4 regions of the Streptomyces sp. NPDC058335 genome follow, and region 4 is predicted to be linked to each of the others. Evidence: riboswitches for the same ligand, from Rfam matches in the RefSeq annotation. Region 4 holds a riboswitch; each other region holds the start of a gene.

Region 1 (7,488 bases), on a different contig from region 4:
AGTCGAAGGGCAGCTCGTACGCCTCGCCGACCAGCGGGGCGATCGTGGCGACCTTGCGGTCCTGATCGATGGTGGTGACCCGGCCGGTGAGGACCTCCGCCTTGGGCAGCACGCGTCGCAGCGGGACGACGACGTGGCGCGGGGAGATGTTGCCGGCGGCGGTTTCGGGGAGGAAGGGCTGGTAGGTCATGTACGACCGGGGGTCGACGACCGTGACGGTCGCCTCGCCGTAGCGCATCTTCTTCTGGATACGCCGAGCTGCGTACAGGCCTACGTACCCACCGCCTACTACGAGGATCCTGGGACGCTCCGTGGTGCTCATGCCATCGAGTATCCACCCGCCCGAGGGGGGTCGCTCGTGCGCCCCTTCACAAGCTTCCTCGGGGTATGTGCTATCCTCCGCCGCTCACGTGATCCACGTCATGGTGCGCCATGGGAACCCGTATGCATCCGGTGCCGTTGTCAATGCCGCGTGAGCTGCCTCTCCGGGGCTCGGGGTGCCGAGTGAGGCCCTCGAAACACGCCTCGCGCAACACTCGGGAAACGTCCGCGCCTTCCACTTTTGAACATGTTCACCCGCCTTCCGGGGCCCCGGAAGGGCCAGTCGGCCGCTCTTCGTCCCCCGGCAGGGCCGTTTTCCTTGTGAAGAACTTCACGAAGTTTTCCGAGAGGGTGTCACCAAGGGGCGATTCCGGGCCGGATCGAGCCCCTCGATCATGCTCAAACGGTGTCCGACCTGCTCAGGAGAGAGCCGACCAGGCGATGCCGTCCAGGATGTCGTGCTCGCTCACCACGACCTCCTCCGCGCCGATCCGGTCCATGATCGACAGCAGGACCAGCGCGCCCGCGCCGATCACGTCGACCCGGCCCGGATGCATCGACGGGACCGCCGCGCGCTCTGCGTGGGTGGAGCGCAGCAGCCACTCGGTGATCTCGCGGACCCGTTCCCGGGAGACCCGGGAGTGGTGGATGGCCCGCGAGTCGTACGCGGGCAGCTTCTGCGCGATCGCCGAGACCGTCGTGACCGAACCGGCGAGGCCGACCAGGGTGTGCGCCTCGCTCAGCGGGACCGTGCGCTCCGCGAGGTCCAGGGCCGCCTCGATGTCGGCGCGCATCGCCGCGATCTGCTGCTCCGTCGGCGGGTCGGTGACCGCCCCGTCGACGACCAGGTGCCGCTCGGTCATCCGCACGCAGCCGACGTCCACGGAACGTGCCGCGCGCACCTGGTCGTTCCCTACGACGAACTCGGTCGAGCCGCCGCCGATGTCCACGACGAGGTAGGGCTTCGTCAGGTCGTCACGGCCCGTCAGTTCCTTGGTGGCGCCGGTGAAGGAGAACTCCGCCTCCTGGTCACCGGAGATCACCTCGGGCTCGACGCCCAGGATGTCGAGCACCCCACGCACGAACTCGTCCCGGTTCTCCGCGTCGCGCGAGGCGGAGGTGGCCACGAAGCGGAGCCGCTCGGCGCCGTGCTCCTTGATGACGGCCGCGTACTCCCGGCACGCGGCGAAGGTCCGCTCCAGCGCCTCGGGCGCGAGCCGCCCGGTCCGGTCGACCCCCTGCCCGAGCCGCACGATCGTCATACGGCGGTCCAGCTCGACCAGTTCACCCGTCTCGGGGTGGGCGTCGGCGACGAGCAGACGGATGGAGTTCGTACCGCAGTCGACGGCGGCGACGCGAGTCATCGGGCGTCTCCCTCGGCCGGCTCGGAGGCGAAGTGGCCCGACCCGTCCTCCGGTGTCCCCACCTGCGTCACACACGCCCCCTTGGACCACCACTGCGGCAACATGCCCAGCGCCTCGTCCCCGAGCGGGTTCACCCCGGGCCCCGCGGCCAGGGAGTGGGCGACGAGCACGTGGAGACACTTCACCCGGTCCGGCATCCCTCCCGCACTGGGGAAGTTCTTCAGCTCCTCGATCTCGTCCCGCCGCCGCACATAGTCCTCGTGCGCCGCACGGTACGCCGCCGCCAGTTCCGGATCGGTCTGGAGCCGTTCCGTCATCTCCTTCATCACGCCGTTCGCCTCGAGCGTGCCGATCGCCGAGTTGGCCTTCGGGCACGTCAGGTAGTACAGCGTCGGGAAGGGGGTGCCGTCGGGGAGGCGGGGGGCCGTCTCCACCACGTCCGGCTGGCCGCACGGGCAGCGGTGCGCGATCGCGCGCAGGCCGCGTGGCGGGCGTCCGAGCTGCTGCTTGAAGGCCTCGACGTCGGCGTCGGTGGGCTCGGTGCGGGGAGTGGTCGGCGGGGGGGTTTCCATGCCTGTACGAAAGTCTCTCTGTCAGTTCATCGGTCGCAGTTCATCGTCCGGCGGCGGCGTCGGACTTGTCGACGCCGTCCCAGACGTTCGAGTACCAGGGGCGGTCGGCGGCCCCCTGGTCGGCGCGGGACTGCTCCGCGGCGTCGGGGTCGACGACGACGAAACCCGTCTCCCCCGGCATCACGTAGTGGAGCCGCAGCCGGATCTGCTGTTCGGCGTAGGCGTCGTCCTGCCAGCGTGCCTTGAGGTCGCGGAGTTGTTCCACCCGCTCGCGGGCCTCCCGCTTCTCGCGCTGGAGATCGGCGATCTCCGCGCGCTGGGAGACGTACTGCCGCATGGGGTAGGCCAGGGCCACGATCAGCGTGCACAGGACGAGCGCGAGGAGGGCCGCCCGGCCGGTGAGGCGGGAGCGGCGGGCCTGGCGCTTGGTCTGGGACCGGTAGACCCGGGCCGCGGTCTGCTCGCCGAGCAGTTTGATCCTGGTCGCGGTGGAGAAACGGTCCCGGTCCTTCACGGCCATGTGTCCCCGCCTCCCGTCTCACACGTGCGTACGTCCCCGGACACGGTACGGGACCGGTACGGGGACGTACGTACGACTGGCGCAGGCTTGACCCTTAACGGCTCAGCCGGGCCGGTTTCAGGCCTGCCCTGCTCAGCCCTTGAAGCGGGGGAAGGCGCTGCGGCCGGCGTACACCGCGGCGTCGTCGAGGATCTCCTCGATGCGCAGCAGCTGGTTGTACTTGGCGACGCGGTCCGAGCGGGCCGGGGCGCCCGTCTTGATCTGGCCGCAGTTCACCGCGACGGCGAGGTCGGCGATGGTGACGTCCTCGGTCTCGCCGGAGCGGTGGGACATCATGCACTTGAAGCCGTTGCGCTGGGCCATCTCGACGGCGTCCAGGGTCTCGGTCAGCGAGCCGATCTGGTTGACCTTGACGAGCAGGGCGTTCGCGGAGCCCTCCTCGATGCCGCGGGCCAGGCGCTCCGGGTTGGTGACGAAGAGGTCGTCGCCGACGATCTGGACCTTGTCGCCCAGCTTGTCGGTGATGACCTTCCAGCCGGCCCAGTCGTCCTCGTACAGCGGGTCCTCGATGGAGACCAGCGGGTACGCGGAGACCAGCTCCTCGTAGTACTCGGTCATCTCGGCGGCCGAGCGGGACTTGCCCTCGAACTCGTACTTGCCGTCCTTGTAGAACTCGGACGCGGCGACGTCGAGCGCGAGCGCGATCTGCTCGCCGGGGACGTAACCGGCCTGCTTGATGGCCTCGATGATGAGGTCGAGCGCGGCGCGGTTGGACTCCAGGTTCGGGGCGAAGCCGCCCTCGTCACCCAGGCCGGTGGACAGGCCCTTGGTCTTCAGCACCTTCTTGAGGGTGTGGTAGACCTCGGCGCCCCAGCGCAGGGCCTCGGAGAAGGACTCCGCGCCGATCGGGGCGATCATGAACTCCTGGATGTCCACGTTGGAGTCGGCGTGCGAGCCGCCGTTCAAAATGTTCATCATCGGAACGGGCAGCAGGTGCGCGTTCGGGCCGCCCAGGTAGCGGAAGAGGGGGAGGTCGCTGGCCTCGGAGGCGGCGTGCGCGACGGCCAGGGAGACGCCGAGGATGGCGTTGGCGCCGAGGGAGCCCTTGTTGTCGGTGGCGTCCAGGTCGAACATCGCCTGGTCGATCAGGCGCTGCTCGGTGGCGTCGTAGCCGACCAGCTCGGGGCCGATCTGCTCGATGACGGCCAGGACGGCCTTCTCGACACCCTTGCCGTGGTAGCGGTTCGGGTCACCGTCGCGGAGCTCGATGGCCTCGAAGGCGCCGGTGGAGGCGCCGGAGGGAACGGCGGCACGACCCGTGCTGCCGTCGTCGAGGCCGACCTCGACCTCGACCGTGGGGTTGCCTCGGGAGTCCAGGATTTCCCGGGCTACGACGACGTCGATGGACGGCACGAGCATCTCCTTCTTGGGATGTGACGCTGGTTGTGCGGGGCACGTGGGGGCGTTGATGAGCCCTTGGCGAGCCTTGCGACTAGAGCCTAACCGTCTCGGGCGGTCGGTCGGCCGACCGACCGTCCCGTGGACAGGGAGACGGTACCCATTGTTTCCGGCCGGAACAAAGGGGGGTGGCCAACAGAAGGTGGCGAACGGGAAAAGAAAACCCCGCCCCGGTGCGTACGGGGGAACACGCACCGGGGCGGGGGACCGTGGGGACGGGGGCTCCCTCACGAGGCCTTCAGCGTGGCGGCCTCGGCTGTGAGGGGGCTGTGGTCCGGCTGGGAGCCGGATGTCACTTCAGGTGCAGCTGCTGACCCGGGTAGATGAGGTCGGCGTCCTGGACGATGTCCTTGTTCAGCTCGAACAGCTTGGCCCAGCCGCCCTTGACGTCGTGCGCCTCGGCGATGGAGCTGAGCGTGTCGCCCTTGACGACCTTGTACTCGCCGTCACCCTTCTTGACCTTCTTGCCGGTCGGGGTGGTGACCGTCTTCGGGGCCTTGGCGGCCGGGCGCTCGGCGGAGCGGGAGGCGCTCTGCTCCTCGGTGGAGCGCGTGGTGGTCTCCGAGGAGCCGCCGGAGGAGGAGCTGCCGGTGGACGACGAGCCCGTGGAGGCCGAGCCGCCGTTGTACGCGGCGCCGGACAGGCCCACGCCGCAGGACGGCCAGGCACCCTTGCCCTGGCCCGCGAGGACCTTCTCGGCGATCTGGATCTGCTGGGACTTCGAGGCCTTGTCGGCGGTGGAGGCGAACTGCGTGCCGCCGTACGCGGCCCAGGTGGAGGCCGAGAACTGCAGGCCGCCGTAGTAGCCGTTGCCGGTGTTGATGGACCAGTTGCCGCCGGACTCGCACTGGGCGACGGCGTCCCACTCGGAGGCGGTGGCGGCGGAGGCGTTGCCGGCCGCCATCAGCGGGGCGGCTATGGCGACGCCGGTGACACCGGCGAGCGCGGCGACACGGGTGGCCTTGGACGGGCGGCGGTGCTTGCCCTTGCCGGAAAACAGCATGGTGGATCCCCTCACCGACGCCTGCGAGGTGAGCTGTCGGGTTCGGGCCGTGTGAGTTGCCCGGCCACTCGCCCTCGGGAGCGCCGCTCCCTGGGACGTGTGGCTTCACCCCAAGCCGTTCCGGTCAACCGACCGGTCCGGCACTTACCTTGGGTCCCCCGCTCCTGCCTACGGCGCTTGCGCGACGACTGTTCCCGGGCTGCCACTGGCAGGATTCGGCGTTGCGACAGCCGGGGCTCGGGTTGCCGAGCGGTCCTGACGGTAGACACGCGCTCGGCGGAATTTCAAAGACGATCACGCCTTCTGAGACTCATCCCACACTTTCACCAAACCAGACATTCAGTGCGAAGCGTGACGTGAACTCCCGCTGCTTTTCCCGTTTTTCGGCCCTATTCGACCGCTGTGTCGAGCGTCTGACCGGCGGTGATGTTGTTCGGGTCGGCGCCGATGGCGGCCTTGTTCTCGGCGTAGAGGGCACGCCATCCGCCGTCGAGGGCAAGGGAGTCGGCGATGGAGGCCAGGGAGTCGCCCTCGCGCACGACGTAGGTGCTCGCGGCGTGACGGCCGGACGAGGCGGTGGTGGTGCCGTCCGGCGCGGGCGCGGCCTCCTCGGCGGTGGTGCCGCGGTGCCGGCCGGAGGTGAGGGAGCCCGTGTCGACGAGGCTCCAAGAACCCACATCCTGGACCGACTTGTCCGAGTCGTCCACTTCTGGGTTGGCCGTGGGTGAGCTGTCGCCCGACCCCGAGGCGCTCGCGTCCGCATCTGCGGGCGTATCGGACTTCGAGGAGCTGTCCGGCGTACCGGAGTAAGGGGACGAAGGTGACGGGGACGTCGAGTCCGTGCCGTCCAGGGACGATTCGGCCGACGGGTCGGCGGAACCCCCCGTGGAACCCGAGGATTGCGAGGAGTCGGTGGAGCCCGACGAACCGGACGAACCCTTGGACAGGTCGGACAAGCCGGACGACACGGAGGAGTCGGACGAGTCGTCCGCCACTCCGGTGTCCACGCTGCCCGCGCCGTTGTCCTTGGTGAGCCCGGACGTCAGCCCGCAGGTGCCCCAGGCGCCGATGCCCTGGTCCGCGAGGACCTTCTGGGCGACGGATATCTGCTGGTTGCGGCTGGCCAGGTCGGGGCGCTCGGCGAAGTCGAGGCCGCCGTACGCCTCCCAGTCCTCCTGGCTCAGCGCCAGGCCGCCGTACTCGCCGTTGCCCGTGTCGGCGCTCCAGGAGCCGCCGGACTCGCACTCCGCCACCGTGTCCCACACCGTGCCGTCGGCTGCGCTCGCGCCGGTGGCGCCGAGCAGCGGGATGGCGATCGCGGTGCCGGTCACGCCGGCCGCGACGAGGAGGGCCGGAGCCTGGCGGGGGCGCCGGTGACGACCGTTCCCGGAGAGCATGCGGGGGCCTTTCTCGAGACAGCAGTGCCTGCGCGGCGAGTGAAGCGGGGCGCCGCGCTGACAGGTGAACGTATCGGCAGACGATCACTTGTCACAAGTTAATGCCGCGCAGATCACGTGAAGATCACAGAGTTGAGGAACGGTCACCTTTGCTTCGCCACTTGGTCACATAACGGACGGTCAGCGGACGGCTGCGGCGGGTTCACCGGAAACAGCGGGAGTGAACTCCACGGGCAGCGTGCGCAGTCCGCGCATGATGAGGCCGCCGCGCCACCTCAGGTCGGCCGGGTCCGCGGCCAGTCGCAGATCCGGCAGGCGGGTGAGGAGGGTGGCCAGCGCGGTCTGTCCCTCCAGGCGGGCCAGGGGGGCGCCCAGGCAGTAGTGGATGCCGTGGCCGTAGCCGAGATGCTGGTTGTCGCGGCGGGAGAGGTCGAGGACGTCCGGGTCGGTGAACCGCTCCGGGTCCCGGTCGGCGGCCGCCAGGACGACGAGGACGGGGTCGCCGGGGGCGATGTCCTGTCCGCCGACGGTGACGGACTCGGTGGCGTACCGCCAGGTGGCGAGTTCCACCGGGCCGTCGTAGCGCAGGAGTTCCTCCACGCCGGTCGCCAGGAGGTCGCTGTCGCCCGCCGCCAGGGAGTCCTGGAGGCGGGTGCGCTGCTCGGGGTGGTTCAGGAGGGCGTAGGTGCCGTTGCCGATCAGGTTCACGGTCGTCTCGAAACCGGCGAACAGGAGGATGAAGGCCATGGCGGCGGCCTCGTTCTCGGTGAGGTGCTCGCCGTGGTCGGAGGCGCGGATCAGACCGGAGATGAGGTCCTCGCCGGGCGCCGGGTCGGCGGGAAGCTCGGCGCGC
Region 2 (7,488 bases), on a different contig from region 4:
TCGATCGCCGCACGCAGCCCCTGGGTCGTCGTACTGGTCTTGGCCATGCCCTCCATCCTACGGGGACCCACTGACTGCGAGGGACCGGTGACGGCCCCTTCAGTAGGCGGGAAGCGTCCGCGGGCCGAGGTCGTCCCGGGCGGGCGGTGGCGCGAGGCGGACGGAGGCGCCGAGAACGCTCAGGCCGTGCGGGGCGACGACGACCGGCTCCAGCGTGACCGCGACGACCTCCGGGTGGTCGTCGACCAGGCGGGACACCCTGAGCAGCAGCTCCTCCAGGGCGGGGGTGTCGACCGGCGTCGAGCCGCGCCAGCCGAACAGGAGGGGTGCCGTCCGGATCGACCGGACCAGGGAGGTGGCGTCCCGGTCGGTGACCGGGATCAGGCGGTGCGCCATGTCACCGAGCAGCTGCGAGGCGGCCCCGGCGAGCCCGAACGACAGTACGGCTCCGGCCGCCGGGTCGATGACCGCCCGGACGACGGTGTCCACCCCACGCGGAGCCATCACCTGCACCACCGGGCGCAGCTCGTGCGGGGCACCGAACAGCTCGGTCAACTCGGTGTACGCCCGCCGCAGTTGTTCCTCGTCGGCGAGGTCGAGGCGGACGCCGCCCAGGTCGGCACGGTGACGCAGGTGGGGGGCGGTGGCCTTGAGGGCGACGGGGTAGCCGAGGGCGGCGGCCGCCTGTACGGCCTCGTCCGGGGTGGGCGCAGGGATGGACCGGCGGACGGGGATGCCGTACCGGCCGAGCAGGTCGCAGGTCTCGTCGGGGCCGAGGGTGAGGCCCTGCCCGCGCGCGAGGAGCCTGCCGATGAGGGCGGCGGCGCCCTTCTCGTCGATGTCCTCGTGCTCGGGCACCTTGCCGGGGTCGGCCGCCTCGCGCCGCCACTGCGCGTACTTCACGGCCTCGGCGAGGGCGCGGACCGCGCGCTCCGCGGCGGGGTAGGCGGGGATGAGGTGGGCGCCCTCGGGGGCCTCGGCTGCTGCCTCCGCGGCGGGGGCGGGGGGCGTGCCGGTCGCGGTGGGCGCGGTCGGCGTCGTGCCGGGCCCCGTCGTCCCGGGCCCCGTCGTCCCGGGCCCCGTCGCTCCGGGGGCCTTCGTCCCGGTCCGGGGCGCCCCGGGCTCGGCCGCTCCCGTGTCCGGCGTCGCCGTGCGCGCGCGTGGGGCCGTGCTCGTCGCGGCCGACAGGGCCGCCGCGAGGCCGCCCAGCTCCACGTGCACCACGAGCACCGGCTTGGCGGGGCCGGCGGCCGCGGCCGAGCGCAGCGCCTGTGCCAGTTCCGAGTCGCCGGGGGACGCCTCGCCGATCGCCGGGATCGCGGTCACCACGACCGCGTCGCACGTCTCGTCGGCCAGGGCGCGCGCCAGGGCGGAGTGGAAGTCCTCCGCCGACGCCTCCGTGGTGAGGTCCAGAGGCGGCTGCGGGCGCAGCCCTTCGGAGAGGCACGCGTCGTACGTCAGCAGCCCCAGCGACTCCGAGTTGCCGAGGATGCCCACGCGCGGTCCTCGCGGCAGCGGCTGGCGTGCCAGCAGCAGGCCCGCGTCGACCAGTTCGGTGATGGTGTCCACGCGGATCACGCCCGCCTGCCGCAGCAGGGCGGACACCGTGGCGTGCGGCAGCCGCGTGGCCCGTACGGCGTGGCCCTGGGGGGCGGAGCCGGCGCCCTGGACCACCACCAGCGGCTTGGCCGCCGCCGTACGCCGTGCGAGACGGGTGAACTTGCGCGGGTTGCCGATGGACTCCAGGTACATCAGGGCGACGTCGGTGTCGGGGTCGTCGTACCAGTACTGGAGGACGTCGTTGCCGGACACGTCCGCGCGGTTGCCGGAGGAGACGAACGTCGACACGCCCGTGACGCCCGTCACGCCACCGCCGCGCCGGTGCAGCCGGGACAGCAGGGCGACGCCGATGGCGCCGGACTGGGCGAACAGGCCGATCCGGCCGGGCCGCGGCATCTGCGGGGCCAGCGACGCGTTCAGCCGAACCCGCGGGGAGGTGTTGATGACCCCGAAGGCGTTGGGGCCGATGATCCGCATTCCGTACGCGCGCGCGTGCCGCACCAGTTCGCGCTGACGCTCTCGTCCGTCGGGGCCGCTCTCGGCGTACCCGGCGGCGAGGACGACGAGTCCCTGCACGCCGTGCTCGCCGCACTCGGTGACGACTTCGGGCACGTGGTCGGCCGGGACGGCGACGACCGCGAGGTCGACGTGTCCGTCGATGTCCCGCACCGAGCGGTGGGCGGGCACGCCGTCGAGTTCCTCGAGGTCCTCCGGGAACGCCTTGTTCACGGCGTACAGGGCTCCGGTGAAGCCGGCCTCCCGCAGGTTGCCGAGGACGCTGCGGCCGACGCCGCCCGGGGTACGGCCGGTGCCGATGACGGCGACCGAGCCGGGCACCAGCAACCGCCGTACGGAGTGGGCCTCGGCGCGCTGTTCCCGCGCGCGCTGCACGGCCAGGGAGCGTTCGGTGGGTTCGAGGTCGAACTCCAGACGGACGACGCCGTCCTCGAAGCTGCGCTTCTGGGTGTAGCCGGCGTCCGTGAACACCTTGATCATCTTGTTGTTGGCGGGGAGCACCTCGGCGGCGAACCGTCGGATGCCGCGCTCACGCGCGACAGCCGCGATGTGTTCGAGGAGGGCGGAGGCGACGCCCCTTCCCTGGTGGGCGTCCTGCACGAGGAAGGCGACCTCGGCCTCGTCGGCGGGGGCGGTGGCGGCCATGCCGTCGGCCCCGATGCGGTCGTAGCGTACGGTGGCGATGAACTCGCCGCCGACCGTGGCCGCGAGTCCCACCCGGTCCACAAAGTCGTGGTGCGTGAAGCGGTGGACGTCCTTCGCGGACAGTCGCGGGTAGGGCGCGAAGAAGCGGTAGTACTTCGACTCGTCCGACACCTGCTCGTAGAAGCTGACCAGGCGCTCGGCGTCATCGACGGTGATGGGGCGGATGCGCGCGGTGCCGCCGTCGCGCAGCACCACGTCGGCTTCCCAGTGGGCGGGATACTCGTGGCGGTCCGACGCGCTCTGCATGGGCCCCAGAGTACGGCTCGCGTACGACAACGGCGCGAGGCAGTCTGTGGTGGGACGGAGGTCGGATCGAGGCCGCGATCCGACGACCGCACCGGGACGGGACATACGGACCGTCCTCACACGCTTCACGTGTGGAACACTGGTCTAGACAACCTGAGACACTGAAGGGCAGCATCACATGGCTGAGCGCCGCGTCAACGTCGGCTGGGCCGAGGGCCTCCACGCCCGCCCCGCTTCCATCTTCGTCCGAGCCGCCACGGCCGCAGGCGTCCCGGTGACGATCGCCAAGGCGGGCGGCAACCCCGTCAACGCGGCCTCCATGCTGGCCGTCCTCGGCCTGGGCGCCCAGGGCGGCGAGGAGATCGTCCTCGCCTCCGAGGCCGAGGGTGCGGACATCGCCCTCGACCGGCTGGCCAAGCTGGTCGCCGAGGGTCTCGAGGAGCTTCCCGAGACTGTCTGAGCCGGCTGCCGCTCACGGCAACCACGGAGCCGCGTCGCCCCATCCGGGTGGCGCGGCTCCGCTGCTTTCCGGACCCGGATGGAATTGCCGGAGGCATGCCTGAAATAGTCCGCAGGCATGCGAAGGGCGCGCCACCAAAATGCGGGGCGCGCCGGAAAAAGAGCAGCGGAAATATCTCTCCGCCGAATTCCCTTCTTTGTATACGGCCCTCCTGTTAATGCCGGAGGCCGGACATGTTTACGACGTGTTGCGAAGTCCTCACACGGTCCTGGCGGTCGCCGCCGGAAAAGCGCAGCCGGTGCGCGGAGGTCGCGCGCTCGGTGTGCAGCGCCGTGACCGCCCGCGCGCGCTCCGCGTCACCGCGCGCCACCGCGTCCACGATCGCGCCGTGCTCCGCCCAGGACTCCACCGGACTGGCCGGCGCCTCCACCGCGTACATCCAGGAGATCTTGTGCCGCAGCTGGGTGAGCGTCGAGGTCAGGGCGTGGCTGCCGGAGGCCTGTGCGAGGGTCTCGTGGAACCAGCCCCCCAGGGAGCGCAGATCCTCGCTGTTGCCCCGCCTGGCGCGCTCCTGGCCCAGCCGGACGAGGCCGCGGAGCACCTTGAGATGCGCCTCGGTGCGCCGCTGGGCGGCCCGGGCTGCGCCGAGCGGCTCCAGCAGCATGCGCATCTCCAGCAGGTCGGCGGCCTCTTGCTCGGTCGGTTCGGCGACGCACGCGCCCGCGTGCCGCCGCGTGACGACGAAGCCCTCCGCCTCGAGTGTGCGCAGGGCCTCCCGGACGGGGACACGCGAAACGCCGTAGCGGCGCGCGAGGAGTTCCTCGGTGAGGCGGCTGCCACGCTCGTAGACACCCGCGACGATGTCGTCCCGGATGGCCGTGCACACCGAGTGCGCCGGAATACGCATGACCGACCTCCGCCTTAATCCCCGTGAAACGTCGACGATTGACGTGTGTTCCGTGACTCTATTGCAATCAGCGGGAATTTCCGATGGCGGGCCGGAATCCATGGATATTTTTTGGACAGCACGGTCCCTGAAACGACGAAAGCCCCGGCCACGAGGGCCAGGGCCATACGATCTGTCGCGGTACGTCGTCAGATGTTCACGCCGTGCGTGCGGAGGTAGGCGGCCGGATCGATGTCCGAGCCGTACTCCGCGCTGGTGCGGGCCTCGAAGTGCAGATGCGCGCCGGTGACGTTGCCGGTCGCGCCGGACAGGGCGATCTGCTGGCCGGGAGCGACCTTCTGGCCCACCGAGACGCCGATGGACGACAGATGGCCGTACTGGGTGTACGTGCCGTCGTTCATCCGGATCACGACCTGGTTGCCGTAGGCGCCGCCCCAGCCGGCCTCGACGACGGTGCCGAGGCCCACCGCGCGCACGGGGGTGCCGCTGGAGGCGTGGAAGTCGATGCCGGTGTGGCTGCCGGAGGACCACAGGGAGCCGCCGGACCGGTAGCCGGTGGAGACGTAGGAGCCGCTGATCGGCGACACGAAGGTGTTCAGGCGCTCCCGCTCGGCCGCGCGGGCGGCACGGACCCTGGCCTCGCGCTCCGCCTTGGCCTTCGCCGCGGCCTGGGCGGCGGCCTCCTTGCGCTCGGCCTCCTGCGCGGCGGCCTGCTTCTGCGCGGCGGCCTGGTCGTCGATCTGCTCGGCGACCGTGTCGCCGATGCTGACGACCGGGATGAGGCCGGTCTGCTCGGCGGGGTTCTCCGCGGCGAGGGCGGAGCTGGAGGCGACGGCGCCGATGACACCGGTGGTGGTGAGCGCCGCGATGCCCGCCGCACGGGCGGTGGTGCGCTTCATCCGGCTGGGACGACGGTGCTTCCCGGTGGCGCAAGTGGACGCCATGTAGTTGAGCGGTCCTTTCCTTCCCTCTCGCCTACCGGGTTAGCTGACGGGTTCGGAGCAGGAAGGTCTCCTACGGACCCCCTCGCGAAACGCGCGGGCGTCCGATTCACCCCAGGGACTGCCTAGTTGGGTCCCCGGCTCCCCTGGCTCGCGCCATGCGGGGACTCGGCGATGACTGTCCGGTGCCGCGGTTGCGGCGCACTGCCTGACGAACAGCCCGGTTGAAACTAGACGCGGCGGCCGTCAATCCCCAAACAGAACACGGCTTTTGTAGCGCATGCCACAGGGCAGACAGGCAACCTTTCTCCCAATTCGGACATCAAGGGGCCCTGGTGGCACATCCGTCCACCAGGGCCCCTTCGCGCGCGGCGCCGCGTCCTGCTCCGCGGTCCGCGGTCCGCGGTCCGCTCAGCGTTCCTGTTCCGCGATCTCCTCCGGCGCTCTACTCCGCGGAGACGACCTTCACCTCACCGATACCGAGGGCCTCGACCGGCGCCTTGATCGCGGCCGCGTCGCCGACGAGGACCGTCACCAGGCGGTCCACCGGGAAGGCGCTCACTACCGCCGCGGTGGCCTCCACGGTGCCGGTCGCGGCGAGCTGCTGGTACAGCGTCGCCTGGTAGTCGTCGGGCAGGTGCTGCTCGACCTGGTCGGCCAGCGTGCCCGCCACGGCGGCGGCCGTCTCGTACTTCAGGGGCGCCACCCCGACGAGGTTCTGCACGGCGACGTCACGTTCGGCGTCGGTCAGGCCGCCCTCGGCGAGGGTGCGCAGCACCTTCCACAGGTCCTCCAGCGCGGGACCGGTGTTCGGCGTGTCGATGGAGCCGCTGATGGCCAGCATCGCGGCGCCCGAGCCGTCCGGCGCGGACCTGAGGACCTGCCCGAAGGCGCGCACGCCGTAGGTGTAGCCCTTCTCCTCGCGCAGGACGCGGTCCAGCCGGGAGGTGAGGGTGCCGCCGAGGCAGTACGTGCCGAGCACCTGCGCGGGCCACACGCGCGCGTGCCGGTCGGCGCCGATGCGGCCGATCAGCAGCTGCGTCTGGACGGCGCCGGGGCGGTCCACGATGACGACCCGTCCGGTGTCGTCGGCGGTCACCGGCGGCACCGGACGCGGCTGGCCCGCGGAGCCCGTCCAGGCGCCCAGGGTGTCGCCGAGGAGTGCGTCGAGATCGACACCGGTGAGGTCGCCGACGACCACGGCGGTGGCCGTGGCGGGGCGGACGTGCTTCTCGTAGAAGGCGCGTACGGCGGCGGAGTCGATCTTCTCCACGGTGTCCGCGGTGCCCTGGCGCGGGCGCGACATGCGCGCGGTCGCCGGGAACAGCTCCCTGGAGAGTTCCTTGGCGGCACGCCGGGACGGGTTGGCCAGCTCGTGCGGGATCTCGTCCAGACGGTTGCGGACGAGTCGCTCGATCTCGCTGTCGGCGAACGCGGGCGCCCGCAGCGCATCGGCGACGAGGCCGAGGCCCTTGGCCAGGCGGGAGACCGGAACCTCCAGGCTCAGGCGGACGCCGGGGTGGTCCGCGTGCGCGTCGAGGGTCCCGCCACAGCGCTCCAGCTCGGCGGCGAAGTCCTCGGCGGAGTGCTTGTCGGTGCCCTCGGAGAAGGCCCGCGCCATGATCGTGGCGATGCCGTCGAGGCCGGCCGGCTCGGCGTCCAGGGGCGCGTCGAGGATGACCTCGACGGCGACGACCTGCTGGCCGGGGCGGTGGCAGTGCAGGACGGTCAGGCCGTTGTCGAGCGTCCCGCGCGCGGGGGCCGGGAACGCCCAGGGCCTGGCCTCGCCCGCCCGGGGCTGGGGGTGGAAGTCCATCGCGGCGAGCTCGGTCACTGGGCCGCCTCCTCGTTCTCGTCCTCGTCGGCGGTGTTCTCGGCGGGCTCGGTGGGCTCGTAGACCAGTACGGCGCGGTTGTCGGGGCGCAGGCGGGCCCTGGCCGCCTCCCGGACCTCTTCCGCGGTGATCTCCAGCACTCGCTGGACGGCGGTCAGGGCGAGCTGCGGGTCACCGAACAGCACCGCGTACCGGCACAGTTCGTCGGCGCGGCCGGCGACCGTGCCCAGGCGGTCCAGCCACTCGCGCTCCAACTGGGCCTGGGCGCGCTCCATCTCCTCGTCCGTGGGGCCTTCCTCGGCGAACCGGGCCAGCTCCT
Region 3 (7,488 bases), on a different contig from region 4:
GTGTCCCGCCGGGCCTGCTCCAGCGCCGGGTGCGCCCGCAGCGCGCCCAGCGCCTCGGCGAGCCGGGCGTCGTCGCTGAGGTCGGAGTCGAGCAGCTCGCACAGCGCGATGTCCTCGGGCAGCGCCAGCCGCGCCGCCCGCTCGCGCAGCCGCAGCACCGGCAGCGTGGGGATGCCCTCGCGCAGATCGGTCCCGGGCGTCTTCCCCGACTCGTGCGAGTCCGACGCGATGTCGAGCACGTCGTCCGCGAGCTGGAAGGCGACGCCCAGCCTCTCGCCGTACTGGGTGAGCACGTCCACGACCGTCTCGTCGGCGCCGGACATCATCGCGCCGAACCGGCACGACACCGCGACCAGCGATCCGGTCTTGCCGCCGAGCACGTCGAGGTAGTGGTCGACGGGGTCCCGGCCGTCGGTGGGCCCGGCCGTCTCCAGGATCTGTCCGGTGACGAGCCGTTCGAACGCCTCAGCCTGCACCCGCACGGCCTCGGGCCCGAGGTCGGCGAGGATGTGCGAGGCGCGGGCGAACAGGAAGTCGCCGGTGAGGACGGCGACGGAGTTCCCCCAGCGGGTGTTCGCGCTGGGCACCCCTCGCCGTACCTCGGCCTCGTCCATCACGTCGTCGTGGTACAGCGTGGCCAGGTGGGTCAGTTCCACCACCACGGCGGAGGGCACGATGCCGGGCGCGTACGGGTCCCCGAACTGCGCGGCGAGCATCACGAGCAGCGGCCGGAACCGCTTGCCGCCCGCCCGGACGAGGTGCTGCGCGGCTTCCGTGATGAACGGGACCTCGCTCTTGGTGGCCTCGAGCAAGCCTTCCTCGACAGCCGTCAATCCGGCCTGGACATCGGCTTCCAGAGCCTGGTCCCGCACGCTCAGCCCGAACGGCCCGACGACGGTCACGAGGGGTCTCCTGTCTGCTGGTGTCTTCTGGCGATCACGCGGTTTGTCGATAGGTCGCTGCCCTCACTCAAGTCAGCGTATCCGGTCACGTTTCGATCACCGACAGCCCCCACGTCCCCCCGTCTCGAACTTCGCTCGCCAGGGAGTCGCTACCCGAGCGGCCGGGCGGCATCGGATCCTGCCCGGTATGTTGCTGATCATCCGGTACAAGCGTTCCGTACCGGCGAGAAAGCGGACCGGTGACGCCGTCCGGTCACCCTCGTCACCCCCGTCACCCGCCCGGCCGTAGCCGTCCGACACACCCTCCCCGCTGACCTCACGGGGGCCACGCACATGCGCATCCGTTCGTCCTTCCCCTACGAGACAGCCCACGAGGACCTCCGCATCCGTCTGCCCGACGGAACCCTCCTGTACGCCCGCGTGTGGCGACCGTTGACGGACGAGCCCGTGCCGGCGCTGCTGGAGTACACCCCGGACCGGCTCTCCGACCGCACGGCGGCACGCGACCGGCAGCGCCACCCCTGGTACGCGGGCCACGGCTACGCCTCCGTCCGCGTGGACGCGCGCGGGCACGGCAACAGCGAGGGCCTGCCGGACGACGCCGCCCGCCCGCCGACGGAACCGACCGGCCGAACGGCAACCGATGGCGTGGCGGCCGACGGGGCCGCCGTGGTCGCGTGGCTGGCGGCCCAGCCGTGGTGCGACGGCACGGTGGGCATGTTCGGCATCGGCCGCGGCGGCGCCTTCGCCCTCCGGGTCGCGGCCCGCACAGCCCTCGCACCCCCCGCGCCCACGCCGCTGAAGGCGGTCGTCGCCGTCTGCTGCCCGGACGGCCACCCCGACAACGGTGTGCGCCACCCGAGTGGTTCCGCCCTCCCCGCCGACCCTCCGCACGCCGAGGCGGCGCAGGCCCGGCTCACCTCCGCCTGCCTGCCGCCCGACCCCGAGCACGTCGGTGACGCCTGGCGGGACATGTGGCTCCGGCGCCTGGAGTCCGTCGACCCGTTCACCCCCACCGATGTCCGCGAGGACCTCACGACCGGCGTGCCCGTCCTGGCGGTGGGCGGCTGGCACGACCCGTACCCCGACACGGTTCTCGGGCTGGTCGATCGCCTCCCGCAGGACCGGGTGCGCGGCGTGATCGGCCCCTGGCCGCACGCGTACCCCGACCACGCCCCGCACCCCGGCCCCGCGATCGGCTTCCTCCAGGAGACCCTGCGCTGGTGGGACCACTGGCTGAAGGGCAAGGACACGGGCGTCCTCTCCGACCCGCTCCTGCGCGCGTACGTCCGCGGCTCCCACCTCCGGGCCACGACGTACGGCGTCCTGCCCGGCCGTTGGGTCGGCGAGCCCGCCTGGCCCTCACCCCGGGTGCGCGTCGTGACGTACGCCCTCCAGGGTGCCCCGGTCCTGGTGCGCTCCCCCTTGCACACGGGTGTGGACGCCGGCCGTCTGCTCCCCCGCGGCGACGACGCCGGTCTCCCGCCGGACCAGCGCGAGGAGGACGCGCGCTCGGTCTGTTTCGACTTCCCGGTGAGCGAGGAGACCTGGGTGCTGGGCGGGCCCCGGGTACGGCTGCGGCTGACGTGCGAGGCGCCGCACGCCCAGGTGGTCGCCCGGGTCTGCGATGTGGCCCCGGACGGCTCCTCGACCCTCGTGACCCGCGGAGTACGACAGCTTCGGCGCACGGAATGCGGAAGCTCGGAGCCTGGAGGCAAGCAGCCTGGAGGCGCGGGGCACGGAAGCGCGGGGCAAGGAAGCGCTGCCGGGGACGTCGTCCTCGACCTGGCCCCCGTCGGCCACGCCTTCCCGCCCGGCCATCGCATCCGTCTCGCCGTCTCCTCCGCCTACTGGCCGTGGGTCTGGCCCGAGCCCGAGTCGGCGGCGGGGTTCACCGTGGACCCGGCGGGCAGCGCGCTGGAACTGCCGGCGCGGGTCCGGGAGGCGGACGCCGGCGTCGCCTTCGAGGAGCCCGAACAGGCACCGCCCCTCGGGGTGAGCGTCCTCGCCACTCTCGACGGGCCGCGCCCCGAGCGGCTTCTGGTGCGGGACGAGGCCGGGGGCGAGTGGCGGCTGGAGGTCGTCCCGCCGGACGCCGGCACGCGCGCGTACCCCGACGGCCTGGAGTACACCGAGGACGCGCTGACGACGTACACGATCACCGAGCGCGATCCCTTGTCGGCCCGGGTCCGCTGCGACCGGACGGTCCGGCTGCACCGCCCCGAGCGGGGCTGGGACACGAGCGTGCGGACCCGTTCGGAGGTCACCGGCGACGAGACGGACTTCGTCGCCACCGACGAGGTCGTGTGCACGGAGGGCGGCGAGGTGGTGTTCCACCGGACCTGGCGGAAGCGCATTCCCCGGACGCCGCTCCCACACCCGCCCCTTTAAAAGGCACTTGGGGCTCAATGACCGTTTTACCCCTGTTGTGGACGTCGGTGAGTTGGCTCACTTCACGGCCATGCGGGCAACCTGCACCGGAAGTTGTGATTCCGCTTTGCCCGTCGGCGAGTTGAGGCTTGGCGAACGCAAAGGATCAAGCAGGCATACGCATCTGATCATGGTCAATAGGGGCGATCTGTGAATCCGGCACTTGTTCCGGACATGTGCTCTCGCATACGTTCCCGGCCTGTCGGGCAGACGCCTAATCCTGCCGCCGCCCGGCAACCCATCGACCGACACTCACGCACGGCAGGAGCGGGGGACCCAGGTAAGTCGCCGAGCCGTACGTCACGCACGTACCGGACCGGCTTGGGGTGAAGTCGCGTCGCCGTACCCGTACGGCGGCCGGCCGGGCACTTTCCAGCCCGAACCCGACAGCTCACCTCGTAGGCGCCGGAGAGGAACCTTCGTCATGCCCGCTGCCGCTCAGCACCGCCGTACCCGTCTCGCCCGCACCCTCGTCGTCGCCGCCACCGGCGCCGCCGTGCTGGCACTCCCGCTCATCGGCTCGACCAGCGCCTCCGCGGCCACCACGGCGTCGGCCACGACCGCCGCCACGACCACGGCCGGGTACACCAACAACCTCGACGGCTGGATCCGCGAGTCGCTCGCGATCATGGCTGAAAAGGGCATTCCGGGCACCTACAACGGCATCTACCGCAACATCATGCGCGAGTCCTCGGGCAACCCGAACGCCATCAACCTGTGGGACTCCAACGCGGCCGCGGGCATCCCGTCCAAGGGCCTTCTCCAGGTGATCGACCCCACCTTCGCCGCGTACCACGTGGCCGGCACCGCCTACGACCCGTACGACCCGGTCGCCAACATCACCGCCGCCTGCAACTACGCGGCCCACCGGTACGGCTCGATCGACAACGTCTTCGGCGCGTACTGACCGTCGCCCCCAGGGACTAGGGACCGGTAGGCCCCAGGGACCGGGGGACTAGGGGAAGAGTCTTTCGAGGACGACGGCCACGCCGTCGTCCTCGTTCGACGTCGTCACCTCGTCGGCCACCGCCTTGAGTTCCGGATGGGCGTTGGCCATCGCCACACCGCGCCCCGCCCAGTCGAACATCGGGATGTCGTTGGGCATGTCGCCGAAGGCGATCGTGTCCTGCGGCCTCAGCCCGAGGTGCTCGGCCGCCAGGGCCAGTCCGGTCGCCTTGGTGACGCCGCACGGCTGGAGCTCCACCGTGCCCGGCCCGGACATCGTGACGGTGGCGAGCGAGCCGACCACCGAACGGGCCGTCGCCGCCAACTCGTCGTCGGACAGGGTGGGATGGCGCAGCAGCACCTTGCTGATCGGCTCGCACCACAGGTCGTCGCGTGCTCCGACCCGCAGGGCCGGCAGGGTCGGGTGCGGCATCAGGTAGCCAGGCTCGATGAGCGTGAGCCCGTCGACGCCGTCCTGGTCGACGGCCGCGTACACCTCGCCCACCTCGGCCTCGATCTTGCCGATCGCGGTCTCGGCCAGCTCCCGGTCCAGGGTGACCGACCACAGCAGGCGGTCGGCTCCGACGTCGTAGAGCTGCGCGCCCTGTCCGCACACCGCGAGCCCTCCGCCGCGCAGGATGTCCAGCAGCGGCCGTACGCGGGGGGCCGGCCGGCCGGTCACCACGAGGTGGCGGGCGCCGGCGGCGGCGACCCTCGCGAGCGCGTCGAGCGACCGGTCGGAGAAGGTGTCGTCGCCGCGCAGGAGCGTTCCGTCCAGGTCTGTGGCGACGAGGGAGTACGCGCAGCGCGCGGCATATGCGGTGGGTGCGGCCATGATCAGAGAATACGGACCCCAACGGGCTCCGACTCACTTCCAGTTCGGCGCCGTTCGCGCGGGAAACGACGTCATTCGCGCGAGAAACGGCTTTCTGCCGCAACGCCGGGTACGGCGAAGTTAAAGGCCTATGCACCGGTTGGCAACAACATGGTCCGCTACCTACCGCCCGCAGTACCTGGAGCGGTACCGTCCAGACAGTCCAGGGGGGACTTGATCGGGGGGTCAGGTTGAGCAGCGGACGTATTCGTGTGCTGAAGCCGGAGGATCTCGGCGAGGGGGAACGGGAGCGGTGGCGCGCGCTGCGCGCCGCGTCGACGGCTGCGCGCAACCCGTTCATGGAACCGGAGTTCACCGACGCCGTGGGCCACGTGCGGCCTCGCACGCGCGTCGCGGTGGTGTACGAGGGGCGCGAGCCGGTCGGCTTCCTGCCCCATGAGCGGGGCAGGCTCGGCCAGGGCCACGCCCTCGCGTACGGCGTCTCGGACGCCCAGGGAGCCGTCCTCGGCCCGGGTCTCGGCCTGAACGCGGACGAACTCCTGCGGGCCTGCTCGCTGTCGAGCTTCGCCTTCGACAATCTGGAGGCGGAGCAGGAACTGCTCGTCCGGCACGCGGCGGCCGAGTACACCTCCTACGTCATCGACGTGGAAAAGGGTTACGAAACGTACGAGTCCGTCCTGCGCGCGCAGTCGCCGAAGTTCCTGAAGACGACACTCGCCAAGGAGCGCCGGCTCGGCCGTCAGGTCGGTGACCTGCGGTTCGTGTTCGACGAACGCGACCCGGCCGCGCTGCGCACGCTGATGGCGTGGAAGTCCGCGCAGTACCGCAGGACCGGCCGCCGGGACCGGTTCGCGCAGGACTGGATCACCCGGCTCGTGAACCTGCTGGCCGCGGAGACGCGCGGCCCGGACTGCTCCGGCACGCTGTCCGTCCTCTACGCCGGCGGGCAGCCGATCGCCGCGCACTTCGGGCTGCGCTCGACGACCGTGCTGGCCTGCTGGTTCCCGGCCTACGACCCCGAGTTCGCGAAGTACTCGCCCGGTCTGGTGCTGCATCTGCGGATGGCCGAGGCGGCCGCCGCCGAGGGCATCGGGCTGCTCGACCTCGGGCGGGGGGCCGCCGAGTACAAGGACTCCCTGAGGACGGGCGAGCTGCCCGTCTACGAAGGAGCGTGGACGCGTCCGGGGGCGGGCGCCGCGCTCTACTGGCTCAGCCGCGAGCCCTCGCGCCGCGCGCACCACTTCGTGCGCAACCGGCCGCGGCTCGCGGCGACGGCCGCACGGGCGCTGAAGGAGGTAGGGCGGCTGCGACGGTCCTGACGGGTCCCGACAGATGCGCGACAGGCTGCTGACGGGGACTGACAAGGGCTGACGGGCGCTGACGGGTTCCATCGGAGTGGGAGGGGGAGGATCCGTGTCCCAGGCGACACGTGTACGGCAGGAGATTCAGAGGTTCCTCGCGATCGAGCCGGTGCAGGTCGCCGAACTCGAACTGGACGACGGCGGTGCGCTGAGACCCGGACCGGGCAGCCCGCCCGTCACGCACGGCGAGGTGTTCCTCCTGGTCAGGAGAGGCGGCCGGCCGGTCGCCACGCTGCTCGGGCGGGTACCCGAGGGTGCCGACCCGATGGCGGTCCTCACCGCACTGGCCCAGCGACACGTGGGTGCCGGACCGGAACCGGCCCTCACAGGGGTCACCGTGCCCTTCACCAGCGTCGTCATCGCCACCCGCGAGCGCGCCGACCGGCTCGCCCACGCGCTCGACTCGATGCTCGCCCAGGACCACCCCGACTTCGAGATCGTCGTCGTCGACAACGCCCCGGTGACGGACGCGACCCGCGTACTCGTCGAGCGCAAGTACGCCGAACGCGTGCGGTACGTGACCGAACCCGTCCCCGGCCTCGCCGTCGCCCACAACACGGGTCTCGCGTCCGCGCGCGGCGACGTGGTCGCCTTCACCGACGACGACGTGGTCGCCGACCCGCGCTGGCTGACCGAACTCACCGCGCCCTTCGCCGCCGACCCCGGACTCGGCTGCGCGACCGGCCTGATCCTGCCGGCCCGGCTGCGCACCCCCGCCCAGGTCCTGCTGGAGAGCCACGGCGGCTTCGCGAAGGGCTTCACACCACGGACGTACGACCCTGCCGAACCGCCCGCCGACGAGCCGCTGTTCCCGTTCACGGCGGGCCGGTTCGGGTCCGGCGCGAACATGGCGTTCCGGTCCGGCGTGCTGCGCGCGGTCGGTGGCTTCGACCCGGCGACGGGGGCGGGGACGCTCGCGCGCGGCGGCGACGACCTCTACGGCTTCGTCCGCGTGCTCGCCCAGGGCCACCGCCTGCACTACACCCCGCAGGCCCTGGTCTGGCACCACCACCGC
Region 4 (7,488 bases):
ACGCCAGGTGCGCCGCTTCACGGAGCAGGCACTGTCGCAGCCGACGGAGGAGTTCGTGCGCTCGCACGGCCTGCGGCTCGTCGTCTCGGCCGTCGCCGAGCTGGAATCGGGCAATCTGGACGCGGCCTGCGCGCAGGGCGTACGGGCGGTGGAGGTGGCCGGCCGTATCTCGTCCGCCCGCACCACCGAGTACGTCAAGGACCTCCTGCACCGCCTGGAGCCGTACGGCGACGAGCCGCGCGTGGTCGAGCTGCGCGAGCGGGCCCGGCCCCTGCTGATGACGCCGGCCTGAGCCGGCCGCGCCGGGGGCGCCGCACGGGTTTGAAGGCATTGTCAGTGGCGCAGTGCACTATCGAAGCCGGGAGGTGGTGCAGGTGCGGGCGATCGGCTACGACTGCGACGTGCTGGTGATCGGAGGCGGGATCGTCGGCCTGTCGACGGCGCACGCGATCAGCCGTGCCGCGCCGGGCACCCGCGTGACGGTGCTGGAGAAGGAACCGGGCCCGGCCCGCCACCAGACGGGCCGCAACAGCGGCGTCATCCACAGCGGTATCTACTACCGCCCCGGCTCGCTCAAGGCGCGCTACGCGGTCCGGGGCTCCGCCGAGATGATCAAGTTCTGCGCGGAGTACGGCATACCGCACGCCGTCACCGGCAAGCTGATCGTCGCGACCGACCGCGCCGAGCTGCCGCGCCTGCACGCCCTGGCCCAGCGCGGCCGGGAGAACGGGATCGCGGTGCGCGAACTGGGCCCCGCCCAGATCACGGAGTACGAGCCGGAGGTCACCGGCCTGGCGGCGATCCACGTCGGCACGACCGGCACCTGCGACTTCACCGCGGTCGCGCGGCAGCTCGGCGAGGCCTCCGGCGCGGAGATCCGCTACGGCGCGCGGGTCGTCCGCATCGACCGCCGCCCCGACCGCGGTGTGGCCGTCCGCACCGCGCGCGGGGAGATCGTCCGAGGCCGCGTCCTGGTGAACTGTGCGGGTCTGCACTGCGACGGGATCGCGCGCCTGACCGGCGACGACCCCGAGGTCCGCATCGTCCCCTTCCGCGGCGAGTACTACGAGCTGGCCCGCCAGGACCTGGTGCGCGGCCTGGTCTACCCGGTCCCCGACCCGGCCTTCCCGTTCCTCGGCGTGCACCTCACCCGCGGCCTGGACGGCAGCGTCCACGTCGGCCCCAACGCGGTCCCGGCCCTGGCCCGCGAGGGATACGGCTGGGGCGTCGTCCGCCCGCGGGAGGCCGCGGCGACGGCGGCGTGGCCGGGCGCCTGGCGCCTGGCCCGCCGGCACTGGCGCCATGGCGTCGGGGAGCTGCACCGGTCCCTGTCCAAGCGCGCCTTCGTGGCGGAGGTCCGCCGCCTGCTGCCCGCCGTCCAGCCGCAGGACCTGGTCCGCGCGGCCCCCGGCGTCCGCGCCCAGGCCGTCCGGCGGGACGGCTCCCTGGTGGACGACTTCCTCATACGACAGTCCCCGCGCGCGATCCACGTGCTGAACGCCCCCTCCCCCGCGGCGACGGCCTCCCTGCCGATCGGCCGGGAGGTGGCCCGCAGGGCACTGGCGGCACTGGGGCAGGTGTAGGCGGGTGGCGGCGCGACGGTGATCGCCCCACCCGCGCTCACGCACTCCCCCCCCGTCGGCCCGGCCCACCCCTTCCGACGGCCGTAAAATCGACCGCACTGTGTCTGATTCGCTGAGTACCCCAGAAGCTCCCAGGCCCGCCCCCGGTGATCACCACCCCGGCGAGTCCGTCCGCCGTACCCGTGCCAAGGGGGAGCCGCGCTTTCCCGACGGTCCGAGGGCCGACCCCGCCGGATCGCATTTCGAGCGGCGGATCAGGAGTTTCCAGCCGCGCCGCAGCCGGGTGACCGCGGGACAGGCCGACGCGCTCCAGCGGCTGTGGGCGAAGTGGGGCCTGGACATCGACGGACACAGCGTCGACCTCGCCGACCTGTTCGGCAACGACCGGCCGGTCGTCCTGGAGATCGGCTTCGGCATGGGCGAGGCGACCGCCCAGATGGCCGCCGCCGACCCGGAGACGAACATCCTCGCCGTGGACGTCCACACCCCCGGCCAGGGCAATCTCCTCAACCTCGCGGACCAGACCGGTCTGAAGAACGTCCGCGTGGCCAACGGCGACGCGATCATCCTGCTCCGCGAGATGCTCCCCCCGGACTCCCTCGACGGGCTGCGCGTCTACTTTCCCGACCCCTGGCCCAAGAAGCGCCATCACAAGCGGCGCCTCATCCAGCCGGAGTTCCTCAGCCTGGCCGCGACCCGGCTGAGACCGGGCGCGCTCGTGCACTGCGCGACCGACTGGGAGCCGTACGCGGAGCAGATGCTCGAGGTGCTGACCGCGCACCCCGACTTCGCCAACACGACGGCCGACGGCGGTTTCTCGCCGCGTCCCGACTTCCGGCCGCTGACCCGTTTCGAGGGACAGGGTCTGGACAAGGGTCATGTGGTGAACGATCTGCTCTTCCGCCGCGTACAGCACGAGGGTCGCCGGGATCACTGACCAGCCGTAATTCCCTCCACCACCGTCCTCTCCCTCGTTAGGGTCGATGCCGTGGCCACCAGTTCCCCGTTCCCACCGCTTCCCCCGCACCCGCCGCAGCCCGGCGGCCCGGCCGGGGGCGGTGTGCTGCGGCACGCGCACTGGTGGCAGCACAAGTGGGTCCGTTACGGCGCGCTGATCACGCTGCTCTTCCTGTCGGGGCTGGTGATCCTCGCCCTGGTCCGTGAGCAGACGGGCACGGAGGGGTTCCTGGTCGGACTGGGCCTCGCGGTGCTTCCCGTACCGCTGCTCATAGCCGCGTTCCGCTGGCTCGACCGGGTGGAGCCCGGCCCCTGGCGCAATCTGGTCTTCACCTTCGCCTGGGGCGCGTGCGCGGCGGCGCTGATAGCGATCGTCGCGAACAGCTTCGCGGTCCGCTGGATAGCGACGGCGACGGCCGATCCGGCCCACGCCGACACCCTGGGCGCGACGGTCATCGCGCCCGTCGTCGAGGAGTCCGCCAAGGCGGCGGCCATCCTCCTCGTGTTCCTGTTCCGCAGGCGGGACTTCACCGGGATCGTCGACGGGGTGGTGATAGCCGGGATCACCGCCACCGGCTTCGCCTTCACCGAGAACATCCTGTACCTCGGCAACGCCTTCGGCACCGACCAGCTCACCGGTGACGGCGGCATCGCCTCCGTCACCGTCGCGACGTTCTTCGTGCGGGTCGTCATGTCGCCGTTCGCGCACCCCCTGTTCACGGTCCTGACCGGCCTCGGCTTCGGCATCGCCGCGCTGTCCGGCGAGCGCCAGCGGGTACGGCGCGTGGTGCTGCCCCTGTGCGGCCTGTTCCTCGCGATGCTCATGCACGCCCTGTGGAACGGCTCGGCGACCTTCGGCGACTGGGGCTTCTTCGCCGTGTACGGGGCGTTCATGGTGCCCGCGTTCGGGGTGCTGACCTGGCTGGTGGTGTGGACGCGCCAGCGCGAGCTGGGCACCGTGCGCGACGAGTTGCCCGCGTACACGGCCGCCGGCTGGATCGGCCCGGCCGAGCCGTACGCCCTCGGCTCGATGCGGGCGCGGAGGCTGGCCCGGCAGTACGCCCGCCGTCACCTGGGCAGGCCCGCGGCACGGGCGGTCGCGCAGTACGAGGCCTACGCCACGTCCCTCGCGTTCCTGCGGCACCGCGGGCGGCACGGGCGGGGCGGCACCGACTTCGTCGTTCGGGAACGGGAGTTGCTGAACGAGCTGTGGCGGCGCAGGGAGGTGGCCCGGCCCGCGCTGGAGCACGCGTCCCGGCTGACGGCGCCCGCGCCCCTGCCGGTCTACGGGGCGTACGGCATGCACGGGGGGTACGGGTACCCGATGGGGGCGGCGCACCCGCAACCCGGGTACTACGGGTACCCCGGGCACCCCTCACCCCAGCCGCAGGCCTCGTACACCCCCTACGCCTCGCCGTACCCCCAGGCCTCGTACCCGCAGACCTCGTACCCGCAGACCCCGTACCCGCAGACCCCGTACACCCAGCCCGCCCCGCACCAGCCCTGAGCGCCGTACGACCCGTACCCGCTAGGCGGAGGCCTCCGTCAGGCGGGTGATCTCCGCCTCCGTCAGCGCCAGGTCGGCCATCGCCAGCAGGGCGGGCAGCTGGTCGACCGTGCGGGCGGAGGCGATCGGCACGGCGACCGTCGGCTGGGCGGCGAGCCAGGCCAGGGCCACCGTGGCGACCTCGGCGTCATGGGCGCGGGCGACCTCGTCGAGGACGGTCAGCACCTTCTGCCCCCGCTCGGTCGCCAGGTGCTTGGCGGCGCCCTGGGCGCGGGCGCTGTCCACCGTCGCACCGGGGCGGTACTTGCCGGTGAGGAAGCCGGACGCGAGCGCGTAGTACGGCACGGCGGCGAGGCCGGAGGCGGCGACGAGGTCCTGGAGTTCCCCCTCGTAGGTTTCGCGGGAGACCAGGTTGTAGTGGGGCTGGAGCGCCACGTACCGGGCGAGGCCCTCCCGGTCGGAGAACTCCAGGGAGGCCCGCAGGCGTTCGGGCGTGATGTTGGAGGCGGCGATGTGCCGCACCTTGCCCGCCTTCACCAGTTCGTCGAGCGCGCCGACGATCTCCTCGACCGGCACCTCGGGCTTGTCGAAGTGGGTGTAGTAGAGGTCGATGCGGTCGGTGCCCAGGCGCCGCAGCGAGGCGTCGGCGGCGGCCTTGATGTTGGCCGCGCTCAGCCCCTGGTGGTCGGGGTGCTGGCTCACCTTGGTCGCGATCACGACGTCGTCGCGGTTGCCGCGGGCCTTGACCCAGTTGCCGATGACGGTCTCGGACTCGCCGCCGCTGTTGCCCTCGATCCACGAGGAGTAGGAGTCGGCGGTGTCGACGAAGTTGCCGCCGCCGGCCGCGTAGGCGTCGAGGACGGCGAAGGAGGCCGTCTCGTCCGCGGTCCAGCCGAAGACGTTGCCGCCGAGGGCGAGCGGGAAGACCTCCGGGCCGGAGGAGCCGAGCTTGCGCAGAGAAGTCATGAGTTATGACAACACCCTGGCCGAAGGCACGCATTCCGCGCCTCCGGCCAGGGTTCACGAACATCCGGGAAACATCCGGGCGCAGACCTCACCGACCCCCGTGACACTTCCCGGAAGACCTCAGGGTGACCGGGCAAGGGCCCCCTGGAAGGAATCTCAGGGGTTGAGCCCCTTGTCCCGCAGCCAGGCGGCCGGGTCGATGCCGGAGCTGCTGCCGCCCGGGTGGACCTCCATGTGGAGGTGGGCCCCGGTGACGTTGCCCGTGGCGCCGACGCGGCCGATGACGTCGCCGGTGGCGACCTTCTGGCCGATGCTGACGCTGATCGAGGACTGGTGGGCGTACCAGATCTCGGTGCCGTCATCGAGGGTGAGCACGGTCTTGTACCCGTACGACCCGTCATAGCCGGCGGAGGTGATGGTGCCGCTGTGCACGGCCTTGATGAGCGTGCCGGTGGGGGCGGCGAAGTCGAGGCCGGTGTGGTACCCGGAGGACCAGTAGGGGCCGGCCTGCCCGAAGGTCGAGGTGATCGTGTACGAGGAGGTCGGCAGCGTGTACTGCTTGGCCAGCTCGGCGAGGCGCTCGGCCTCCGCCTTCTTGGCGGCTTCCTCGGCGGCCTTCTTCTTGGCGGCCTCGGCCTTGGCCGCGGCCGCCTTCTCGGCCTTGGCGGCGGCGTCGGCGGCGGCCTTGGCCGCGGCGGCCTCGGCGGCTTCCTGGGCCTTGGTCTCGACCTGGGTCTGCTGCGACTCGACCTGCGCCATGATCCGGCTGCGCAGCGCCTCACCGGCGTCGGCACCGCTGTCGGCGCTCTCGTCGGCGACGGTCTCGGCGCCGAAGGTGCTGAGCGCGGGGGCCGCCGTCTCCTCGGGGGTGTCGTCGTCCGAGATGAGGGAACCCACCGAGGGCAGGTCGGGAAGGGAGATGGAGACCGGCGACTTGCCGGTGTTGGCGCTGGCCATGCCCGCGCCGCCGACGGCGGCTATGACACCGACGCCGAGAACGGTGGAGCTGCGGGCGAGTCCGCCGCGCTGCTTGGCGACGCGGTGCTTTCCGCGCACCGGGCGAACGGAGTCCGCGGTGGGGTTCCATTCCTCCCAGGGGCCCTCGTCGGTGCGGTACGTGCCGTAGCCGAAGGTCTGCTGGGCGGGCACGGTGGGGGCTTCTGGGACAGGCCGGTTGGACGCCACGCGGGCGTGCTCCTTTCCTTCCGTCGCCTACCGGGTTAGCTGACGGGTTCGGAGCGGGAAGGTCTCCTACGCGCGTATACCGGCCGTGACTGTACGGCGGCTTCCGCGTGATTCACCCCAAGTTGGTGGTTCCCCGGTTCCCTTGCGGGATTCGGCGCGTGCGCACGGAGCCGACTCTTGTGACGGCTGGGACGACCGCGCTGCGTTATCGAACGTTAATAGACCCGGGGGCGGGATTCCAAGCCGTTCTGCTTGATCAACAACATTTCTGGCCTGGACTTTCGACCCACGACCGGTGAAAAACGGGCGAGTTGACCGCCGGACGGACACCCCTCAGGGGCCACAAGGGTTTTGATGGTGACTCAGATGTTATGCACAGGGCTCCGACGCGATCACGGAAGGTGACGTCAGTGCCGCCCCGAACGCACCGAGGGCCGGAATCCCATGATCAGGATTCCGGCCCTCGGCCTTGAGTAGCGGGGACAGGATTTGAACCTGCGACCTCTGGGTTATGAGCCCAGCGAGCTACCGAGCTGCTCCACCCCGCGTCGGTGTGACACCAGTCTACGCCATGCGGGGGACGCTCAGAACCACGGTCGGACCCGGGGGGCCGCGCAGGGGGTCCGTCAGAGCAGATGACCGTTCGGCGCCTTCGCCTGCACCTCGTACTCCGGAAGTACGACGACGTCCGCGCCCGCGGCGGCGAGCAGGCCGCTCCCGTCGGCGTCGGTGACGAAGGTGTCCGGCTCCCGCCAGGCCGTCACGACCCGGCGCACGCCCGCGTCGAGGATGAGGCGGGCGCACGGGGCCGGACGGGAGGAGCGCCGGGCGCAGGGTTCCAGGCTGCTGTAGACGGTCGCGCCGGCCAGCCGGGGGTCGGCGGCGTCGATCTTGGCGAGGGCCGCTTCCTCGGCGTGGACGACGGGATCGCCAGCCTCCCGGGAGTGTCCGCGCGCCAGCTCCGTGCCGTCGGCCGCCACCACGACGGCGCCGACGCTGAACGCGGTCCGCGAGGGCGGGCAGGCGGCGGCCAGCTCGCAGGCGAGGGCCAGCCAGTGCCGGTCGGCGGCGGCGGGGAGCGGGCCGGCGCCGGGCGCGGTGGGCTCGTACGACATGAGGACCACGTCCTCGATGCGCCGGGTCCCGACCAGCCGCAGGCGTCCACCCTGATAGCCCCCGGGGCCGAAGAGCCGGGGCGCGTCCGGGTCGCCCACGAACAGCGGGGCCGTGACGAGCTGGAGTTCGTCGGCGAGGCCGGCCTGGAGGAGCTGGGTGTGGACCGTGCCGCCA

Evidence for each region. A riboswitch is a leader RNA that binds a small molecule or an ion and turns the genes downstream of it on or off. The one in region 4 is predicted to bind cyclic di-AMP.
Region 1: another riboswitch for cyclic di-AMP. It lies ahead of ACFWJX_RS05400 (transglycosylase family protein); the one in region 4 lies ahead of ACFWJX_RS12485 (M23 family metallopeptidase).
Region 2: another riboswitch for cyclic di-AMP. It lies ahead of ACFWJX_RS25380 (M23 family metallopeptidase); the one in region 4 lies ahead of ACFWJX_RS12485 (M23 family metallopeptidase).
Region 3: another riboswitch for cyclic di-AMP. It lies ahead of ACFWJX_RS14205 (transglycosylase SLT domain-containing protein); the one in region 4 lies ahead of ACFWJX_RS12485 (M23 family metallopeptidase).

Annotation. Positions count from the first base shown of each region.
Region 1 is NZ_JBHXHX010000002.1:511,787-519,274, reverse strand. It holds gene ACFWJX_RS05425 (NAD(P)/FAD-dependent oxidoreductase) at 1-322, opposite strand, end outside; gene ACFWJX_RS05420 (exopolyphosphatase) at 741-1,685, opposite strand; gene ACFWJX_RS05415 (DUF501 domain-containing protein) at 1,682-2,257, opposite strand; gene ACFWJX_RS05410 (septum formation initiator family protein) at 2,298-2,777, opposite strand; gene eno (phosphopyruvate hydratase) at 2,910-4,196, opposite strand; gene ACFWJX_RS05400 (transglycosylase family protein) at 4,528-5,238, opposite strand; cyclic di-AMP (ydaO/yuaA leader) riboswitch at 5,242-5,424, opposite strand; gene ACFWJX_RS05395 (transglycosylase family protein) at 5,628-6,635, opposite strand; gene ACFWJX_RS05390 (cytochrome P450) at 6,816-7,488, opposite strand, start outside.
Region 2 is NZ_JBHXHX010000013.1:122,354-129,841, reverse strand. It holds gene ACFWJX_RS25400 (DUF5998 family protein) at 1-47, opposite strand, end outside; gene ACFWJX_RS25395 (GNAT family N-acetyltransferase) at 100-3,027, opposite strand; gene ACFWJX_RS25390 (HPr family phosphocarrier protein) at 3,206-3,487, shown strand; gene ACFWJX_RS25385 (GntR family transcriptional regulator) at 3,702-4,394, opposite strand; gene ACFWJX_RS25380 (M23 family metallopeptidase) at 4,583-5,338, opposite strand; cyclic di-AMP (ydaO/yuaA leader) riboswitch at 5,352-5,519, opposite strand; gene ACFWJX_RS25375 (M16 family metallopeptidase) at 5,781-7,169, opposite strand; gene ACFWJX_RS25370 (M16 family metallopeptidase) at 7,166-7,488, opposite strand, start outside.
Region 3 is NZ_JBHXHX010000006.1:349,817-357,304, forward strand. It holds gene ACFWJX_RS14195 (polyprenyl synthetase family protein) at 1-902, opposite strand, end outside; gene ACFWJX_RS14200 (CocE/NonD family hydrolase) at 1,236-3,293, shown strand; cyclic di-AMP (ydaO/yuaA leader) riboswitch at 3,572-3,752, shown strand; gene ACFWJX_RS14205 (transglycosylase SLT domain-containing protein) at 3,757-4,239, shown strand; gene ACFWJX_RS14210 (HAD family hydrolase) at 4,288-5,112, opposite strand; gene ACFWJX_RS14215 (GNAT family N-acetyltransferase) at 5,358-6,431, shown strand; gene ACFWJX_RS14220 (glycosyltransferase) at 6,526-7,488, shown strand, end outside.
Region 4 is NZ_JBHXHX010000005.1:450,108-457,595, reverse strand. It holds gene ACFWJX_RS12510 (MFS transporter) at 1-292, shown strand, start outside; gene lhgO (L-2-hydroxyglutarate oxidase) at 345-1,583, shown strand; gene trmB (tRNA (guanosine(46)-N7)-methyltransferase TrmB) at 1,684-2,520, shown strand; gene ACFWJX_RS12495 (PrsW family glutamic-type intramembrane protease) at 2,572-4,047, shown strand; gene ACFWJX_RS12490 (aldo/keto reductase) at 4,069-5,013, opposite strand; gene ACFWJX_RS12485 (M23 family metallopeptidase) at 5,170-6,198, opposite strand; cyclic di-AMP (ydaO/yuaA leader) riboswitch at 6,206-6,365, opposite strand; tRNA gene ACFWJX_RS12480 (tRNA-Met) at 6,673-6,746, opposite strand; gene ACFWJX_RS12475 (dihydrofolate reductase family protein) at 6,825-7,488, opposite strand, start outside.